DNA from 4 places in the Crossiella sp. NPDC003009 genome. Region 1 is predicted to be linked to each of the others. Evidence: riboswitches for the same ligand, from Rfam matches in the RefSeq annotation. Region 1 holds a riboswitch; each other region holds the start of a gene.
What was found. A riboswitch is a leader RNA that binds a small molecule or an ion and turns the genes downstream of it on or off. The one in region 1 is predicted to bind cobalamin.
Positions count from the first base shown of each region.

Region 2: another riboswitch for cobalamin. It lies ahead of metE (5-methyltetrahydropteroyltriglutamate--homocysteine S-methyltransferase); the one in region 1 lies ahead of ACWDY5_RS24450 (putative cobaltochelatase).
Region 3: another riboswitch for cobalamin. It lies ahead of cobN (cobaltochelatase subunit CobN); the one in region 1 lies ahead of ACWDY5_RS24450 (putative cobaltochelatase).
Region 4: another riboswitch for cobalamin. It lies ahead of ACWDY5_RS28350 (ribonucleoside-diphosphate reductase subunit alpha); the one in region 1 lies ahead of ACWDY5_RS24450 (putative cobaltochelatase).

Region 1 covers NZ_JBSFUA010000025.1:39,793-44,573, reverse strand. The annotation lists gene ACWDY5_RS24460 (8-amino-7-oxononanoate synthase) at 1-923, opposite strand, end outside; gene ACWDY5_RS24455 (cytochrome P450) at 962-2,191, shown strand; cobalamin riboswitch at 2,226-2,374, shown strand; gene ACWDY5_RS24450 (putative cobaltochelatase) at 2,408-4,396, shown strand; gene cobO (cob(I)yrinic acid a,c-diamide adenosyltransferase) at 4,413-4,781, shown strand, end outside.
Region 2 covers NZ_JBSFUA010000001.1:334,887-339,667, reverse strand. The annotation lists gene ACWDY5_RS01580 (PucR family transcriptional regulator) at 1-123, shown strand, start outside; gene ACWDY5_RS01575 (hypothetical protein) at 189-1,379, shown strand; gene cobF (precorrin-6A synthase (deacetylating)) at 1,395-2,216, shown strand; cobalamin riboswitch at 2,251-2,457, shown strand; gene metE (5-methyltetrahydropteroyltriglutamate--homocysteine S-methyltransferase) at 2,578-4,781, shown strand, end outside.
Region 3 covers NZ_JBSFUA010000022.1:54,679-59,459, reverse strand. The annotation lists gene cobN (cobaltochelatase subunit CobN) at 1-1,824, opposite strand, end outside; cobalamin riboswitch at 1,860-1,991, opposite strand; gene ACWDY5_RS22850 (hypothetical protein) at 1,998-3,197, shown strand; gene ACWDY5_RS22845 (precorrin-8X methylmutase) at 3,197-3,823, shown strand; gene ACWDY5_RS22840 (precorrin-2 C(20)-methyltransferase) at 3,820-4,781, shown strand, end outside.
Region 4 covers NZ_JBSFUA010000033.1:24,958-29,738, forward strand. The annotation lists gene ACWDY5_RS28350 (ribonucleoside-diphosphate reductase subunit alpha) at 1-2,639, opposite strand, end outside; cobalamin riboswitch at 2,934-3,170, opposite strand; gene ACWDY5_RS28355 (NADPH:quinone oxidoreductase family protein) at 3,278-4,264, shown strand; gene ACWDY5_RS28360 (hypothetical protein) at 4,274-4,714, opposite strand.

The sequences.
Region 1 (4,781 bases):
CCGGCCGTGCCCAGCCGCTCCGCCAGCTCCCGCGCCACCCCCCGGGACCGCCCGGCCAGCTCCGGCTCGGCCCGCAGCACCCGCAGCGCGGCCAGCGCGCCGCCCGCGCAAGCCGGGGCCAGGCCGGTGTCGAAGATGAACCCGCGCGCGGTGTCCACCAGGTGCGCGATCACCCGCCGCGGCCCGAGCACCGCCCCGCCCTGGCTGCCCAGCGACTTGGACAGCGTGGTGGTGACCACCACGTCCGGCGCCCCGGCCAGCCCGGCCGCGTGCACCCCGCCGCGCCCGCCCTCGCCCAGCACGCCCAGCCCGTGCGCGTCGTCGACCACCAGCGCCGCGCCGTGCGCCCGGCAGGCCGCGGCCAGCTCGGCCAGCGGCGCCAGGTCGCCGTCGACGGAGAACACCGAGTCGGTCACCACCAGGGCCCGCTTCTTCACCCGCTCGGCCAGCAGCCGGGCGACCCTGGCCGGATCGCGGTGCCCGGCCTCGGCCGTCTCGGCCCTGGACAACCGGCAGCCATCGATCAGCGAAGCGTGGTTGTGCGCGTCCGCGACCAGCACCGTGCCCGGTCCGGACAACGCGGTGAGCGCGCCCAGGTTGGCCAGGAAACCGGAGGAGAAGACCAGCGCCGCCTCCGCCCCGCAGTGCTCGGCCAGCTCGTGCTCCAGCTCCGCGTGCAGCTCGGTCGAGCCCGTGACCAGCCGCGATCCCGTCGCACCCGCGCCCCAGCGGCGGGCGGCGGCCGCGGCGGCCTCGGTGATCCGAGGGTCCCTGGTGAGGCCGAGGTAGTCGTTGGAGGCCAGGTCCAGCAGGTCCGCGGACCCGGCGGCGCGCGGCCGCAGCGAGCGGGTCAGCCCGGCCTTGGCTCGGGCCCGCGAGCGGGTGTCCAGCCAGCCGAAGACGTCGTTGGTGGTCGAGGTCACGCCCGGAGTGTCGCATCAGCCGGGCTACCGTTCTGCCCGTGCGGGCAGCGCGGCGTTCCCTCGACGACCTGGACCTCTTCGGTCCGGGTTTTGTCAGCGACCCCTGGCCGCACCTGGCCGAGCTGCGTGAGCGCGCTCCCGTGCACCACGACCGGCACACCGGGCTGTGGTTGGTCAGCAGGCACGCCGACATCCGCGCCGTGCTGGCCGACCCCGCCGGGTTCGTGCCGGACAACGCGCTCACCGCGATCACCCCGGTCCCGCCGGCGCAGCTGCGCGTGCTGGCCAGGGCCCGGTTCTCGCTGCCGCCCACGCTGGCCAACAACGGCACCGACAGCCACACCGGCCTGCGCCGCCTGGTCGCCGGCTACTTCACCCCGGCCAAGGTGCGCGCCGCCGAACCCCGCATCCGCGCCCTCGCCACCGAGTACCTGGACCGCCTGCCGGCCAGCGGCGAGTTCGACCTGGTCGCCGGGCTGGCCGCGGAGCTGCCCTGCCGGGTGCTGCTGGAGCTGCTCGGCATCACCGGGGTCGACCTGCCGGTGCTCAAGGCGTGGAGCGCGGCCTCGCTGGAACTGTTCTGGGGCCGCCCCGGCCCCGGCCGCCACCAGGCCCTCGCGGAGGCGGCGGGGGAGTTCCACCAGTGGCTGGCCGCCCGCATCCGCGCCGCCACCCCCGGCAGCCCCGACCTGTTCGGCCAGCTCGCCGCGCACCGCGCGCCCGGCGACCGGCCGCTGCGCGTGGCCGAGGCGGTCGGCGTCTGCTACTTCCTGCTCATCGCCGGTCAGGAGACCACCAGCCAGCTGCTCAGCACCCTGCTGCACCGGCTCATCCCGCGCACCGACCTCTGGCCGCGCCTGGCCGCCGGTGACCAGGAGCTGGCCGCGGCCTGCGTGGAGGAGGTGCTGCGCCGCGAACCGCCGGTGAACACCTGGCGCCGCGTCGCCGCCCGCCCGGCCACCCTGTCCGGGGTGCGGGTGCCGCAGGGCGCGCACCTGCTGCTCCTGCTCGCCGGCGCGGGCTCGGACCCGGAGGTCTTCGCCGACCCCGAGTCCTTCTGCCCGGCCCGCCCCGACCCGCGCCGCCACCTGGCCTTCGGCCACGGCCGCCACTTCTGCCTCGGCGCCGGACTGGCCAGGACGGAGGCCGCCGTGGTGCTCACCGAGGTGGCCAGCCGCCTGCCACACCTGCGCCTGCTGGAGCCGGAACCGCCGATGCTGGGCCTGCTCTCCTTCCGCGCCCCGCTGCGCGTGCTCGCCACCCGATGACAAGCGTGATCAGCGAGACGGCCTGAGTCGCCTGATCGTGTGCGACGATGCGAACTGCTTTGTCAGCGAGGGGTGAGCGAGGAACCCGGTGCGAGTCCGGGACGGTCCCGCCACTGTGACCGGAACGGTTTCGTCAGGAACGGTTCCGGGAGTCAGGAGACTCGTCCCCCTCGGCCTCCCGACCCGGGCGTGGACACCCGAGGAAGGACCTCGCGCATGACCGTCGGCTACCCGTTCTCCGCTGTGGTCGGACATCCCGACCTCCGGCTCGCCCTGCTGCTCAACGCCGTCCACCCTGGCATCGGCGGGGTGCTGGTGCGCGGGGAGAAGGGCACCGCGAAGTCGACCATCGTGCGTGGCCTGGCCGCCTTGCTGCCACCGGCCGACGTGGTCGAGCACTGCCGCTTCGCCTGCGACCCGGCCCGCCCCGACCCGAACTGTCCGGACGCCCCGCACGACGGCGCGGCCACCACCCGCCCGGCCCGGCTGGTCGAGCTGCCGGTCGGCGCCACCGAGGACCGCCTGGTCGGCTCGCTGGACCTGGAACGCGCGCTCACCGAGGGTGTCCGCGCCTACCAGCCGGGCCTGCTCGCGGCCGCGCACCGCGGCGTGCTCTACGTGGACGAGGTCAACCTGCTGCACGACCACCTGGTCGACCTGCTGCTGGACGCCGCCGCCATGGGCCGCGCGCACGTCGAGCGCGAAGGTGTGTCCATCTCGCACGCGGCCAGCTTCCTGCTGGTCGGCACGATGAACCCGGAGGAGGGCGAGCTGCGGCCGCAGCTGCTGGACCGCTTCGGCCTCACCGTCACCGTGCTCGCCGCCCGCGACACCGACACCCGCACCGAGGTGGTCCGCCGCCGCTTGGCCTACGAGGCCGACCCGGCCGCCTTCGCCGCCCGCTTCGCCCCCGACGACCGCGACCTGGCCGCCCGCATCGCCACCGCCCGCGCTGCTTTGTCAGCGGTCGTGCTGCCCGATGTGGAGCTGCGCCGGATCGCCGCGCTGTGCGCCGCGTTCGAGGTCGACGGCATGCGCGCGGACCTGGTGGTGGCGCGCACCGCGCTCGCGCACGCCGCCTGGCGCGGCGCGGCCGAGGTCGACGCGAGCGACATCGAGGTCGCCGCCCGCCTCGCCCTGCCGCACCGCAAGCGCCGTGACCCCTTCGACGAGCCCGGCCTGGAGGAGGAGCAGCTCCAGCAGGCCCTCGCCGCCGCGGCCGAGGAAGCCGAACCGCCGCGGCCGGACCCCGATGACGACCCCAACGGCCCCGGCTGCGGCCAGGACCACGGCGACAACGCCACCCCGCCCGCCGACGGCCAGCAGCCCGCTCCTGACAACCAGTCCAGCCCTTCCGGCGACCAGCCCTCGGGCGGCGGCGAACAGGCCCCGGCCGCCCCGGCCCCCGCCTTCCGCGCCCGCCTGCTCCAGGTCCCCGGCCTCGGCGAGGGCGCGCCCGGCCGCCGGTCCCGGTCCCGTTCGGAGTTCGGCCGGGTGGTCCGTCCGTCCACAGTGGACGGCCACGGCCTGCACCTGTCCGCCACCGTCGCCGCGGCCGCCCCGCACCAGGCCGGCCGCGGCCGCACCGGACCCGGCCTGCTGCTGCGCGGTGAGGACGTGCGCCGCGCGGTCCGCGAGGGCAAGGAGGGCAACTTGGTGCTCTTCGCGGTGGACGCCTCCGGCTCGATGGCCGCCCGCAAGCGGATGTCCGCGGTCAGCGGCGCGGTGCTGTCCCTGCTCCGCGACGCCTACCAGCGCAGGGACAAGGTCGGCCTGGTCACCTTCCGCGGCGGTGGCGCCGAGCTGACCCTGCCGCCGACCTCCTCGGTGGACGCGGCCGCCGCCCGGCTCAAGCGGCTGCGCACCGGCGGCCGCACCCCGCTGGCCGATGGCCTGCTGCGCGCCCGCAAGACCCTGGCCGCCGAACGCCTGCGCGACCCGCGCCGCCGCCCGCTGCTGGTCGTGGTCACCGACGGCCGCGCCACCGTCGGCGTGCACGGTGACCCGGTCCGCGACGCCCTGCGCGCCGCCGCCCTGCTGGCCGCCGACGGCGTGGCCGCGATCGTGGTGGACTGCGAGCACGGCATGGTCCGCCTCGACCTGGCCGCCCGGCTCGCGCTCGCCCTGGGCGCGACCTGCCTGAGCCTCGACGAGTTGTCCGCCGACCGCATGGCAGGCGTCGTGCGCGCCGCCCGCGCGGCCTGAGCCGGGAGGAAACCCGATGCCCCAAGGACAGCCGACCAGTGTGCCCGCCGACGGCCTGACCACCCGGCAACGCCGCAACCGGCCGCTGCTGGTGGTGCACACCGGCGAGATGAAGGGCAAGTCCACCGCCGCGTTCGGCATGGCGCTGCGCGGCTGGAACCAGGGCTGGTCCATCGGCGTGTTCCAGTTCGTCAAGTCCGCCAAGTGGAAGGTCGGCGAGGAAGAGGCCTTCCGCGCGCTCGGCCGCCTGCACGAGCAGACCGGCGAGGGCGGCGCGGTCGAGTGGCACAAGATGGGCGAGGGCTGGTCCTGGACCCGCAAGAAGGGCACCGAGACCGACCACGCCGAGGCCGCCCGCGAAGGCTGGCAGGAGATCGCCCGCCGC
Region 2 (4,781 bases), on a different contig from region 1:
GGGGCCGACCTGCGCGACGGCGGCGACCGGCTGTGCCTGCACACCGCGCTCAAGCTCGGGCGGCTGGCCGGGCGCTATCCCGCGACAGGTGTCGCAGCCGCGGCCAGGGTCCGCGACAGCTGACCGAAGACGCCGCGCGGCCCGCTCGACACGCTGGCAGACGCCCTTCATCCCTGACGGAGGTCACCATGCGGTTCCACCCCCGCCGCCTGCCACTCGCGCTGGCGGCCCTGCTCGCCCTGCCCCTGTCCTTCAGCACCCCGGCGGCCGCCGCGCCCGACCCGGCCCGCTCCTGCCAGGTCTCCCCCGGCGGCTTCCTCTCCGAGGGCCCCACCGACTGGCGCAACTTCCCGCGGCCGGCAGGCAAGGTGAAGATGGCGATGCTGTTCGTCGACTTCGCCAACGCGCCCGCCGACACCTCGGTGGAGTCGGAGCTGAACCTGTTCTCCCCGGTCAGCGAGAACTGGTACGCGGCCAGCTCCTACGGCAAGTTCGACCTGGACATCCTGCCGTACAAGCGCTGGCTGCGACTGCCCTCCACGCTCAACGACCAGGCTCGCCAGCACCCGCTGATGCGCGGCGAGGACAACCGGCCGGACGTGGTCACCGACGATCCGGCGCTGGCCAGCATCTTCCGCAACGCGGTCGCGCTGGCCGACCCGCACTTCGACTTCGCCGAGACCGACGCGCTGCTGCTGGTGCCCTCCCGCCGCTCCGGCTACACCCGCGGCTACGCCACCTTCGAGCGCATCCAGGCCGACGGCAACACCATCCTGGCCGAGACCAACCTGGCCACCTCCCGCTACCGGGACGGGCACATCCTGCTCAACCACGAGGGCGGGCACCTGCTCAGCCTGCCCGACACCTACGGCGGGCCCGGCGGGTTCGGCTGGACCGGCGGCTGGGACGTGATGGGGCACATGTGGGGCCCGGCCCCCGACCACTTCGCCTGGCACAAGTGGAAGCTGGGCTGGCTGGCCGACACCCAGATCGCCTGCCTGGCCACCCGCGGCGGCACCATCGAGCAGTTGGTCACCCCGGTGGAGACCGAGCCCGGCACCAAGGCGGTGGTGGTGCGGCACGGCGCGAGCACCGCGTACATCGCCGAGGTGCGGCAACGGATCGGACTGGACACCAGGGCCTGCGACACCGGCGTGCTGATCTACCGGATCGACTCCCGCACCGCCAGCGGCAGCGGCCCGGTCCGGGTGATGGATGCCCAGCCGAACACCAGCTGCGGCGGCCTCGGCCTGAACAACGCCCCCTACGACCTCGGACCCGGTGAGGTGGCCACCTTCACCGACTCCGCCAACGGGGTGCGCATCCAGGTGGTGGCCAAGTCCGGCGACGGCTACACCGTCCGGGCCAGCCTGGGCTGAGGCCCGCCGCACCCGATGCCGCACAATCGTCCCCGCAGCGGACGACGGAACGGGGTTCAGGTGGCACGGGTGGTCGAGGTGGTCGGCATCGGGGCGGGCGATCCCGGGCAGGTCACGGTGGAGGCGGTGGCCGCGCTGCGGCAGGCCGACGTGGTGTTCTTCCTGGACAAGCCCGGTCAGGCCCGCGAGCTGTCCGACCTGCGCCAGCTGATCCTGGACACCCACCTGCCCGAGGGCGGGTACCGGGTGGCCAGGGCCGAGGACCCGCCACGGCACCGGGAGGCCGATGCCTACACCGGCGCCGTGGCGGACTGGCGTTCCCGCCGGGCCGAGGTGTGCCAGCGGCTGATCACCGAGCACCTGGGCGAGGACGAGACCGGCGCGTTCCTGGTGTGGGGCGATCCCGCCCTCTACGACAGCATCATCGCGGTGGTCGAGGAGGTGCTGGCCCGCGGCGAGGCAGACTTCGAGGTGCGGGTGCGGCCGGGCATCAGCAGCCTGTCCGCGCTGGCCGCCCGGCACCGGGTCACCTTCAACCAGATCGCCGGTTCGGTGCAGATCACCACCGGCCGCAGGCTGGCCACGGGCTGGCCGGAGCAGGTCGACGACGTGCTGGTGATGCTGGACTCCGGCAACACCTTCCTGCGCTACCGGGACGAGCCAGGGGTGACCATCCACTGGGGCGCCTACGTGGGCACCGCGGACGAGATCCTGGTCTCCGGGCCGCTGGCCGAGGTCGCCGAGCACATCGTGGCCACCAGGGAACGAGCCCGCGCGGCCAAGGGCTGGATCATGGATAGCTACCTGCTGCGCCGCAAAACCTCGGATCCGGTGTGATTCCCGCATCATGAAACAGTTGCGCGCGTTGCGATACGCTCGCCTCGCTGGTGGTTCGCCCGGCCGGTGACGGCTGATCGAGGCAAGAGGGAACCCGGTGGGAATCCGGGACTGCCCCGCAGCGGTGAACGGGAACGAAAGCCGTCATCAAGCACTGCGCGCTGAGCGTGGGAAGCGACGGCCGGTAGGAGCGAGCTCTGCGCCCGTGAGTCCGAAGACCTGCCACCGGCCCGCGCGCCCGCCGGGTGCGCGGAGTCCGGAAGCCTCTCGGGCGGGCTTGCGCGGACGCGGCTTCGTGCCGTCTCCCGCCGGTGTGCCCGCAGGTCGTCCGGACCTCAGCACGCTCGCGAGGAGAGAGCTTGTGACCAGCGGTATCGGCGCCACCGTCCTGGGTTATCCGCGGATCGGTCCACGCCGGGAGCTCAAACGCGCGGTGGAGCAGTACTGGGCGGGCCGCATCGACCGCGACACCCTGCTCGGCACCGCCGCGCGGCTGCGCGCGGCCACCTGGCTGGAGCTGCGCGAGGCGGGCCTGGACTCGGTCCCCTCCAACACGTTTTCCTTCTACGACCAGGTGCTCGACACCGCCGTCCTGGTCGGCGCGGTCCCGGCCCGGTACCAGCAGGACCACGACCTGGACACCTACTTCGCCGCCGCGCGGGGCACCGACGAGGTGCCGCCGCTGGAGATGACCAAGTGGTTCGACACCAACTACCACTACCTGGTCCCGGAGATCGACCAGGACACCCAGTTCTGGCTGGCGGGCGGCAAACCGATCGCGGAGTACCGCGAGGCCAAGGCCCTGGAAGTGGAGACCCGCCCGGTGCTGCTCGGCCCGGTGACCTTCCTCCTGCTGGCCAAGGGCGCGGACCCACTGGCCCGGCTGGACGACCTGCTGGCGGTCTACACCGAACTACTCGGCCTGCTCGCCGCCGAGGGCGTCACCTGGGTCCAGTTCGATGAGCCCGCCTTCGCCGCCGACCGCACCGAGGCCGAGCTCGCCGCGCTGGCCCGCGCCTACGATCGGCTCACCGCGGTGCCCAACCGGCCGAAGCTGCTGGTCACCGGCTACTACGGCGCACTCGGCCCAGCCCTGCCGGTGCTGGCAGGCACCGCGGTAGAGGCCATCGCGGTGGACCTGGTCGCCGGTGGCGCCGAGGGCATCGCCGGCATCCCGGCACTGCGGGAGAAGACCCTGGTCGCCGGGGTGATCGACGGCCGCAACGTGTGGCGGGCCGACCTGCGGCAGGCGGTGGCCACCTCGGCCTCGCTGCTGGGCGCCGCCCGCGAGGTCGCGGTCTCCACCTCTTGCACGCTGCTGCACGTGCCCTACGACCTGGACGCCGAAACCGCGCTGGCACCGGAGGTCCGCTCCCGGCTGGCCTTCGCCCGGCAGAAGCTGCGCGAGGTCGTCCTGGTCGGCAAGGCGCTGCGCGAGGGCGTGGACGGCGACTGGGCCGACCAGGCCGGCCAGCCCGCCGCCGAACCCCGTCACGACGAGGCGGTCCGCGCCAAGATCGCCGCGCTGACCCCGGCCGACCGCACCCGCGCGCCCTACGCCGAACGCGCCGCCGCCCAGGACGCGCTGCTGGGCCTGCCGCCGCTGGCCACCACCACGATCGGCTCGTTCCCGCAGACCGGTGAGATCCGCGCCGCGCGGGCCGGACTGCGCTCCGGTGAGCTGACCGAGGCGCAGTACACCGAGCGGATGCGCGCCGAGATCGCCAGGGTGATCAAGCTCCAGGAGGAGATCGGCCTGGACGTGCTGGTGCACGGCGAGCCGGAGCGCAACGACATGGTGCAGTACTTCGCCGAACACCTGGACGGCTGCGCGGTCACCGACCTGGGCTGGGTGCAGTCCTACGGTTCCCGGTGCGTGCGCCCGCCGATCATCCACGGCGACGTCACCCGCCCCGCGCCGATCACGGTCGAGTGGGCCGCCTACGCCCAGTCGCTGACCGACAAGCCGGTCAAGGGCATGCTCACCGGCCCGGTCACCATCCTGGCCTGGTCCTTCGTCCGCGACGACCAGCCACTGGCACACACCGCCGACCAGGTCGCACTGGCCCTGCGCGCGGAGATCGCCGACCTGGAAGCCGCCGGAATCCGGATCATCCAGGTCGACGAACCCGCCCTCCGCGAGCTCCTCCCCCTGCGCGCGGCCGACCAGCCCGAGTACCTGGACTGGTCGGTCGGTTCCTTCCAGCTCGCGGTCGCGGGAGCCGCCCCAGGAACCCAGATCCACACCCACCTCTGCTACTCCGAGTTCAGCGAGGTCATCGACGCCATCGACGGCCTGGGCGCCGACGTCACCACCATCGAAGCGGCCCGCTCGAAGATGGAGGTGCTGACCGACCTGCGCGCCACCGGCTTCAGCCGAGGCGTTGGGCCGGGGGTGTACGACATCCACTCGCCGCGGGTGCCCAGTGAGGAGGAGGTCGCTGACCTGGTTGCCGCGGCGGCGGATGCGGTGCCGGCGAAGCGGTTGTGGATCAATCCGGACTGCGGGTTGAAGACGCGGGGGTATGCGGAGGTGGATCCGGCGCTGCGGCGGATGGTGGCGGC
Region 3 (4,781 bases), on a different contig from region 1:
CTTGGCCGGGTCCATCGCGGCGATGTTGGAGTGCTCGTCCAGGAGCTGTTCCAGGCGGGCGATGTCGCCGTAGCTGTCCGCGCGGCTCATCGGCGGCACCAGGTGGTCGACCAGGGTGGCGTGCGCGCGCCGCTTGGCCTGGGTGCCCTCGCCGGGGTCGTTGACCAGGAACGGGTAGATCAGCGGGATGTCGCCCAGTGCCGCGTCGGTGCCGCAGCTGGCGGACATGCCGACGGTCTTGCCGGGCAGCCATTCCAGGTTGCCGTGCTTGCCCACGTGCACCATGGCGTGCGCGCCGAACTCCTGCGCCAGCCAGCGGTAGGCGGCCAGGTAGTGGTGGCTGGGCGGCAGGTCGGGGTCGTGGTAGATGGCGATCGGGTTCTCCCCGAAGCCGCGCGGCGGCTGCACCATCACCACCACGTTGCCCGCGGTCAGCGCGGCCAGCACGATCTCGCCGTCGGGGTCCTGGGAGCGGTCCACGAACAGCTCACCGGGCGCGGGACCCCAGTGGTTCTCCAGCTCCGCGCGGAAGTCCGCGGGCAGGGTGTCGTAGAACTCGCGGTACTTGGCCGCGCTGATCCGCACCGGGTTGCCGGTGAGCTGGGCTTCGGTGAGCCAGTTCTCGTCCTGGCCACCGGCGGCGATCAGCGCGTGGATCAGCTTGTCGCCGTCCTGGCCGGCCACACCGGGCAGCGCGCCCGCACCGTCGGCGGGTCCGATGTCGTACCCGTTGTCCCGCAAGGCCGCGAGCAGCTTGACCACGCTGGCCGGGGTGTCCAGGCCGACCGCGTTGCCGATCCGGGAGTGCTTGGTCGGGTAGGCCGAGAGCATCAGCGCGATCCGCCGTTCGGCGGCAGGGATGTGCCGCAGCTGGGCGTGTTTCACCGCGATCCCGGCCACCCGCGCGGCCCGTTCGGCGTCGGCCACGTACACGGTGAGGCCGTCCGGGTCGATCTCCTTGAAGGAGAACGGCACCGTGATGATCCGGCCGTCGAACTCCGGGATGGCCACCTGGGTCGCGGTGTCCAAAGGGGACAGTCCGTCGTCGTTGGACGCCCAGCTCTCCCGGCTGGAGGTGAGGCAGAGCCCTTGCAGGATGGGCACATCGAGCGCGGCCAGCGCGCCCACGTCCCAGGCGTCCTCCTCGCCACCGGCGGAGGCCGCGGCGGGTTTGGTGCCACCGGCGGCGAGCACGGTGACCACCAGCGCGTCGGCCTTGCCCAGCTCGGCCAGCAGCTCGGGTTCGGCGGTGCGCAGCGAGGAGCAGAACACCGGCAGCGCCTGCCCGCCCGCGTCCTCGATGGCGCCGGCCAGCGCCTCGACGAAGGCGGTGTTCCCGGCCACGTGGTGCGCCCGGTAGTACAGCACCGCGACCACCGGCCCGGTGCTGGTGCGCGCGGTGCGCTCCAGCACGCCCCAGGTCGGGGTGGGCTGCGGCGGGGCGAAGCCGAGGCCGGTGAGCAGCACGGTGTCGGAGAGGAAGTTGTGCAGCTCCGCCAGGTTGCCGGCGCCGCCGTGCGCCAGGTAGGCGTGCGCCTCGGCGCAGACCCCGCCGGGCACCGTGGACAGCTCCATCAGCTGGGCGTCCGGGGCCTGTTCGCCACCGAGCACCACCACCGGGCGCGGCCCGGCGAGCAACCAGTCCAGGCCTTCTTCCCACATCCGGCGGCCGCCGAGGATGCGCACCACGACCAGGTCCACGCCCTCGACCAGGGCGGGCAGGTCGTCCACGAGCAGCCGCGCCGGGTTGGCCAGCCGGTAGTCGGCGTCGCTCGCGCGCGCCGAGAGCAGGTCGGTGTCAGAGGTCGACAGCAGCAGGATCACGCCGGTCTCCACATCCCTCGGGGTCCGCGCCCCACATCGGTCGGGACGGTGAGCGGAGTGTCTGGCTCCCAGGCGGGCCTGGTGACAGTGGCGGGACCGCGCCGGACTCGCACCGGCTTCCTCCGTGGTTCACCGTTCGGAGAGGACCCTACCCGCCGCGTAGCATCCGGCGCGTGCCCTCTTCGCCACATCGCTCGCGCCCGGACGCCTGTCCCGGCGCCATCGAGGTGCACCCCGCCGCGGACGGCGGGCTGGCCAGGGTGCGGATCCCCGGCGGCACGCTGACCACCGACCGGCTGGCCGTGCTGCGCAAGGCCGCGATCGAGCTGGGCGACGGCTCCCTTGAGCTGACCTCACGGGCGAACGTGCAGATCAGAGGCTTGACCCCCGGTTCGGAGCCGGAGCTGGGCGAGCGGCTGGCCGAGGCCGGTCTGCTGCCCTCGCTGACCCACGAGCGGATGCGCAACATCATCGCCTCGCCACTGGCCGACACCCAGGGCCTGGTCGACGCGATCGACGCGGCGCTGTGTGCGCGGCCGGAGCTGGCCGAGCTGCCGGGCCGGTTCCTGGTCACGGTGGACGAGGGTGGCGACGTGAGCGGGCTGGGCGCGGACGTCGGGCTGCACCGGGTGGGCGCGGAATGGGCGTTGTTGCTGGCCGGGGCCGATTCGGGGCTGCGGCCGGGCGATCCGGTGGCGGCGGTGACCAGGGCCGCGGCGGAGTTCCTGGCGCTGCGGGCCGAGCGGGGCGGGGCGGCCTGGCGGCTGGCGGAGATCGAGGACGGTGTCGCGGAGATCACGCGCCGATTGGCGACGGAAACCGCGAGCCACATCGCGCTCCCGGATCGCGGCGCGCCCCCAGACCACGGCACGCCCCCGGCTCACGGCGTGCCCCTGGGTCACCTCGCCCCCGCCGGTCGCGTCCAGCCCGCGCGCCCCCAGCCCCTCCCCCCTGGCCCGCTGCCCGACGGCCGCCTGGTGGTCGGCGTGCCCCTCGGCCGCCTGAACCCGGCCCAGTCCGAGGCCCTGCTCGCCGCCGAGCACCTCCGCCTCACCCCCTGGCGCAGCGTGCTGCTCCCCCGCCCGATCACCCTGGGGCACGGCCTGATCACCGACCCGCACTCGCCCTGGCACGCGGTCACCGCCTGCACCGGCCGCCCCGGCTGCGCCAAGGCCCTGGCCGACGTGCGCGCCGACGCCCCCCGGCTGCTCGGCGGCGCGGGCCGGTCGGTGCACTTCTCCGGCTGCGAGCGCCGGTGCGGCCGCCCGCGCGGCGCGATCGACGTGCTGGCCACGGCGGACGGCTACCTGGTCGACGGACAACGGCACGAGGACACGGCCGCGGCGATCGACGCGGCCCGGAGGAAGCAGTAGTGACCGACTACATCAAGGACGGCGCGGAGATCTACCGCCGGTCCTTCGCCACCATCCGCGCCGAGGCCGGCCTGACCGGTCTGCCCCCGGACGTGGCGCGGGTGGCGGTGCGGATGATCCACGCCTGCGGGATGGTCGACCTGGTCGAGGACCTCGGCTACTCCCCCGGCGTGGTCGCCTCGGCACGGGCCGCACTCGATGCCGGGGCGCCGATCCTGTGTGATGCCAACATGGTCGCGGCCGGGGTGACCCGGCGGCGGCTGCCCGCGGACAACGAGGTGGTGTGCCTGCTCGGCGATCCCCGGGTGCCCGCGCTGGCCGCGGAGCTGGGCAACACGCGCAGTGTGGCGGCGCTGGAGTTGTTGCGGGACAAGCTCGGCGGGGCGGTGGTGGCCATCGGCAACGCGCCGACCGCGCTGTTCCACCTGCTGGAGATGATCGCCGGTGGCGCGCCAAAACCCGCGGCGGTGCTGGGGATTCCGGTGGGGTTCATCGGCGCGGCCGAGTCGAAGGAGGCCCTGGCCGCCAACGAGCTGGGGCTGGAGTACCTGGTGGTGCGGGGCAGGCGGGGCGGCAGCGCGATGACCGCCGCCGCGATCAACGCGATTGCGAGTGACGAAGAGTGAGTGAGCTGGGACGGCTGTACGGCGTCGGGCTGGGCCCTGGCGACCCGGAGCTGGTGACGGTCAAGGCGGCGCGGCTGATCGGCGCGGCGGACGTGGTGGTGTTCCACAGCGCGCGGCACGGCCGCAGCATCGCCCGCTCGATCGCCGAGCCCTACCTGCGCCCTGGTCAGATCGAGGAGCAGCTGGTCTACCCGGTGACCACCGAGGACACCGAGGACTACCAGGGTGAGATCGACGCCTTCTACGAGCAGAGCGCGGAACGCCTTGCCGCGCACCTGTCCGAGGGCAGGGACGTGGTGGTGCTCGCGGCCGGGGACCCGTTCTTCTACGGCTCCTACATGCACATGCACAAGCGGCTGGCGCACCGGTTCCCGACCGAGGTGGTGCCGGGGGTGACCTCGGTGAGCGGGGCCGCCGCGGTGCTCGGGCGGCCGCTGGTGGAGCGGGACGAGGTGCTCACCGTGCTGCCCGGCACGCTGCCGCAGGAGGAGCTGGCCGAGTGGCTGGCCACCACCGACTCGGCCGCGATCATGAAGCTGGGCCGCACTTTCGGCGTGGTGCGCGAGGCGTTGCACGCGGCCGGACGACTGGAGGACGCCTGGTACGTGGAGCGGGCGACCACCGGCCGGCAGCGGGTGGCCCCACTGTCCGAAGTGGACCCCGAAGGCGTGCCGTACTTCTCGCTGGCGCTGCTGCCCAGCCAGGCGCACCAGACCATCGAGGCCGCCCCGGCCGCGGCGACCAGCGGCCCTGGCGAGGTGGTCGTGGTCGGCCTCGGCCCCGCCGGGCGCGAGTGGCTCACCCCGCAGGCGCAGGACGCGCTGGCCACCGCCGACGAGCTGATCGGCTACGGCCCCTACCTGGACCGAGTCCCGCCCAACCCGCGCCAGCAGCGGCACCCCTCGGACAACCGGGTGGAGGCCGAGCGGGCCGCGTTCGCGCTGGACCTGGCCAAGAA
Region 4 (4,781 bases), on a different contig from region 1:
TAGTACGTGGTCTTCAGGCCGCGCAGCCAGGCCAGCTGGTACAGCGAGTCCAGCTTCTTGCCGCTGGGCTTGGCCATGTACAGGTTGAGCGACTGGGCCTGGTCGATCCACTTCTGCCGCCGGGCCGCCGCCTCGATCAGCCACTCGCTGTCCAGCTCGAAGGCGGTGGCGTACAGGGACTTCAGCTCAGCCGGGATGCGCTCGATGGCGCCAAGGCTGCCGTCGAAGTACTTCAGGTCGCCGATCATCACCTCGTCCCACAGCCCGCGCTCCTTCAGCTCGCGCACCAGCTGCGGGTTGACCACGGTGAAGTCGCCGGACATGTTCGACTTCACGTACAGGTTGCGGTACAGCGGCTCGATCGACTGGTTGACCCCGGTGATGTTGGCGATCGTCGCGGTCGGCGCGATGGCCATCACGTTGGAGTTGCGCATGCCGACCTCGACCACGCGCGCCCGCAGCGTGTCCCAGTCCAAAGTGGACGAACGGTCCACCGCGAGGTCGCCCTCGCGGTTGTCGGCCAGGATCTGCACCGAGTCGATCGGCAGGATCCCCTTGCTCCACAACGAACCCGGGAAGGACTCGTAGGCGCCGCGCTCGGCGGCCAGCTCAGCGGAGGCGGAGATGGCGTAGTAGGAGATCTCCTCCATGCTGCGGTCGGCGAACTCCACCGCGCCGGGGGAGGCCATCGGCAGCCGCAGCGCGTACAGCGCGTCCTGGTAGCCCATCAGGCCAAGGCCCACCGGACGGTGCCGCAGGTTCGACCGGCGCGCTTCCGGGATGGTGTAGAAGTTCACGTCGATCACGTTGTCCAGCATGCGGACCGCGGTGCGCACGGTCTTCTCCAGCCGGGCGTGGTCGATGCCCTCGGCGGTCACGTGCTGGGCCAGGTTGACCGAACCGAGGTTGCACACCGCGACCTCGTCGATCGTGGTGTTCAGGGTGATCTCGGTGCACAGGTTCGAGGAGTGCACCACGCCGGAGTGCTGCTGCGGGGAGCGCAGGTTGCACGGGTCCTTGAAGGTGATCCACGGGTGCCCGGTCTCGAACAGCATGGTCAGCATGCGCCGCCACAGGTCCTTGGCCTGCACCCGGCGGAACACCCTGATCTCGCCGCGGTCGGCGGCCGCCTCGTACTCGGCGTACTTGCGGGAGAACTCCAGGCCGTAGGAGTCGTGCAGGTCCGGCACCTCGTCCGGGGAGAACAGCGTCCACTGCCCGTCCGCGCGGACCCGGCGCAGGAACTCATCCGGCACCCAGTTCGCGGTGTTCATGTCGTGCGTGCGCCGCCGGTCGTCGCCGGTGTTCTTGCGCAGGTCGAGGAACTCCTCGACGTCGATGTGCCAGGTTTCCAGGTACGCGCAGACCGCGCCCTTGCGCTTGCCGCCCTGGTTCACCGCGACCGCGGTGTCGTTGGCGATCTTCAGGAACGGCACCACGCCCTGGGACTTGCCGTTGGTGCCCTTGATGTGCGCGCCGATGCCGCGCACCGGCGTCCAGTCGTTGCCCAGCCCACCGGCGTACTTCGACAGCAGCGCGTTGTTGCTGATGCCGTGGAAGATGCCCTCCAGGTCATCGCCCACCGTGGTGAGGAAGCAGGAGGACAGCTGCGAGCGGGTGGTGCCCGCGTTGAACAGCGTGGGCGTGGAGCACATGAAGTCGAAGCTGGAGATCAGGTCGTAGAACTCGATCGCCCGCGCCTCGCGGTCGTCCTCGCGCAGCGCCAGGCCCATCGCGACCCGCATGAAGAAGGCCTGCGGCAGCTCGTAGCGGTGCTCGTCGCTGTGCAGCAGGTAGCGGTCGTAGAGGGTCTGCATGCCCAGGAACTGGAACTTCAGGTCCCGGTCGGCCACCAGGGCGGCGCCGAGGCGCTCCAGGTCGAACTTGGCCAGCTCGGTGTCCAGCTGGTCCAGCTCCACCCCGCGCCGGATGAACTCGGCGAAGTAGGTGGGGTACTCCCCGGCCATCTGCGCGTGGCTGGCCACCCGCTGCTCGCCGGCCAGAAAGGTCAGCGCCTCGCCGCGCAGCTTGTCCAGCAGCAGCCGGGCGCTGACGTAGGAGTAGTTCGGGTCGGTCTCGACCATGGTGCGCGCGGCCATCACCGGCGCGATGCTCAGCTCGGCCGGGCTGATGCCGTGGTAGAGGTTGCGCAGCGTCTCGGCCAGCACCGCCTCGCTGTCCACCGCCGCCAGGTCCGCGCAGGACTCGGAGATGACCAGCGCCAGCCGGTCGGTGTCCAGCGGGACCAGCGTGCCGTCGGCCTGGCGCACGGAGAACCGCGGCGCGGGCTTGGGCGCGGCCTGCGCGCGGGCCTTGTTGTGCTCCTCGCGGTAGAGCACGTAGGCGCGGGCGACCTTCTGGTGCCCGGCCCGCATCAGGGTCAGCTCGACCTGGTCCTGGATCTGCTCGATGTGCAGCGGCCGGTCCGGGCCGGCGTGCCGCAGCAGGCCCTGCGTCACCGAGGCGGTCAGCTCGGTGATCTGTTCGCGCACGCGGGGCGAGGAACCCGCGTCGGTGCCTTCCACGGCGAGGAAGGCCTTGGTCATCGCGGCTGTGATCTTGGCCGCCTCGAACGGGGACACCGCGCCGTTGCGGCGGATCACCGTGACCGCGCCGGCTGCGATCTCTGGCGAATGCACTGACACGAAAGCTGCTCCAAAAGGTGTGCTGGACGGATGAGGGCAGCGCCGGGCGGCCGAGGACCCGGGGCCGGGTTCGGTTGCCGTCGCTGGGGAAGAGCGGGGTGAAGCTGGCTTAGCTCTGAGGCTCGCTACAGCTCGCAGGCGATGCGGTCATACAGGTCGTCTCTCCTCGCGAGCGTCGGCGTCAGTGGGCCGCGGAGTCAGAGGCAGGCGAGGGCCGACCGGGGCGCGCGCGTGCGTCGCCCAGTCGTCCGCTCGGCCTTCCCACGAGACCGCGAACCAGGCGCACCGGCGGTGCGCCCGCTGACGGCAGGTCTTCGGACTCGCGGGCACGCGCCAAGCGCTGGCGCACCTACTGGCCGTCGCTTCCCGGACCGTGGCGTCCAGTGCTGTACCGGCCCTGGTGCTCGGCCGGTGACGGCGGTCGTTCCCACTCACCGCTGCGGGGCAGTCCCGGAGTCGCACCGGGTTCCCTGTTGCCTCGCCTGGCGTTTGCGTGCCCGGCGAACCATCAGCGCAACGGATACTACATGTAGGGGTAGCCCGCGCAAGCGCACCCAATATGGCCGTGTGTCGCGTGTCGGCGGGACATGACACGATGGGGGTGTACTGATCACGGTGCGTGGAGGTGCAGGGTGCGGGCATGGCGTGTGCACGAGCTGGGCGAGCCGCGGGACGTGCTCCGGCTGGACGAGGTCCCGGAGCCGGTCGCCGGGCCGGGACAGGTGCTGGTGAAGGTCCGCGCGACCGCGTTGAACTTCCCGGACGCGCTGCTGTGCCGGGGTCAGTACCAGGTCCGCCCGCCGCTGCCGTTCACTCCGGGGGTCGAGCTTTGCGGTGAGGTGGTCGCGCTCGGTGAGGGCGCCAGTGGGTTCGCGGTCGGCGACCGGGTCATCGCCACGCCCGCGCCGCCGCACGGCGGGCTGGCCGAGTACGTGGCGGTCGGCGCCACCGAGCTGCTGCCCGCACCCGAGGCGCTGGACGACGCGCAGGCCGCCGGGTTCCACATCGCCTACCAGACCGGCTGGTTCGGCCTGCACCGCAGGGCCGGGCTGGCCGAGGGCGAGACCCTGCTGGTGCACGCCGCGGCCGGCGGCGTTGGCAGTGCGGCCATCCAGCTCGGCAAGGCCGCCGGCGCCACCGTGATCGGCGTGGTCGGCGGGGCGCGCAAGGCCGAGGTGGCCAAGGAGCTGGGCGCGGACCTGGTGATCGACCGCAAGCAGGAGGACGTGATCGCCACGGTGAAGGAGTTCACCGGCGGCCGCGGCGTGGACGTGGTCTACGACCCGGTCGGCGGCGACTCCTTCCGCGCCTCCACCAAGGTGATCGCCTTCGAGGGCCGGATCGTCATCGTCGGCTTCGCCAGCGGTGAGATCCCCAGCGCCGCGATGAACCATGCCCTGGTCAAGAACTACTCGCTGCTGGGCCTGCACTGGGGCCTGTACACGCACAAGGACCCGGCCCTGGTCCGGCAGGCGCACCTGGAGCTGTCCACGCTGGCCGGGGAGGGCCTGGTCGACCCGCTGGTCAGCGAGCGGCTGCCGCTGGCCGAGGCGGCGGCAGGCGTGCAGAAGCTGGCCGAGGGCGACACCGTCGGCCGGGTCGTGGTGACCATGGACTGACGCCCGGCGTCAGCAAATCATCGGACGATTGGCGTTGATGAGCTCGAAGCGCCGGTCGAACATCGCGTTGCGCCACCCGGTGAAGAAGGCGTCCGCGGCATCGCTGAGGTGCACGCCGGCGCGCACCTGGTGGACCACGCACACCCAGTCCAGGGAGACCGACAGCACCAGCTCTCCTGGCGGCCCGCAGTCGAGCAGCACCCTGGCGGCTTGGCGGCTCTGCTCGCCCGCGAACCCGTCGTCCAGGCAGCGCACCAGATCGCCGACCGCCTGGGCGGCGGTGTCGAACATCGACCACCGGTACTTGGGCGTCGGCGGCCCGGCGTGCCACGGCGCGTAGAAGGACGCGGAGCTCCAGCCCGGCCCGGTGTGCTCGAAACGCTCGCCGGGGCTCGGGTGGCTCTCGGTGGGCAGCATGCTGTTGAAGCCGGTGATCGTCGCTGGGCTCATCCGCTCATCTCAGGGCCGGCCCGCGAAGCGGTCCACCTCGTTCCAGGGACAGGACCTGCCCTTTCAC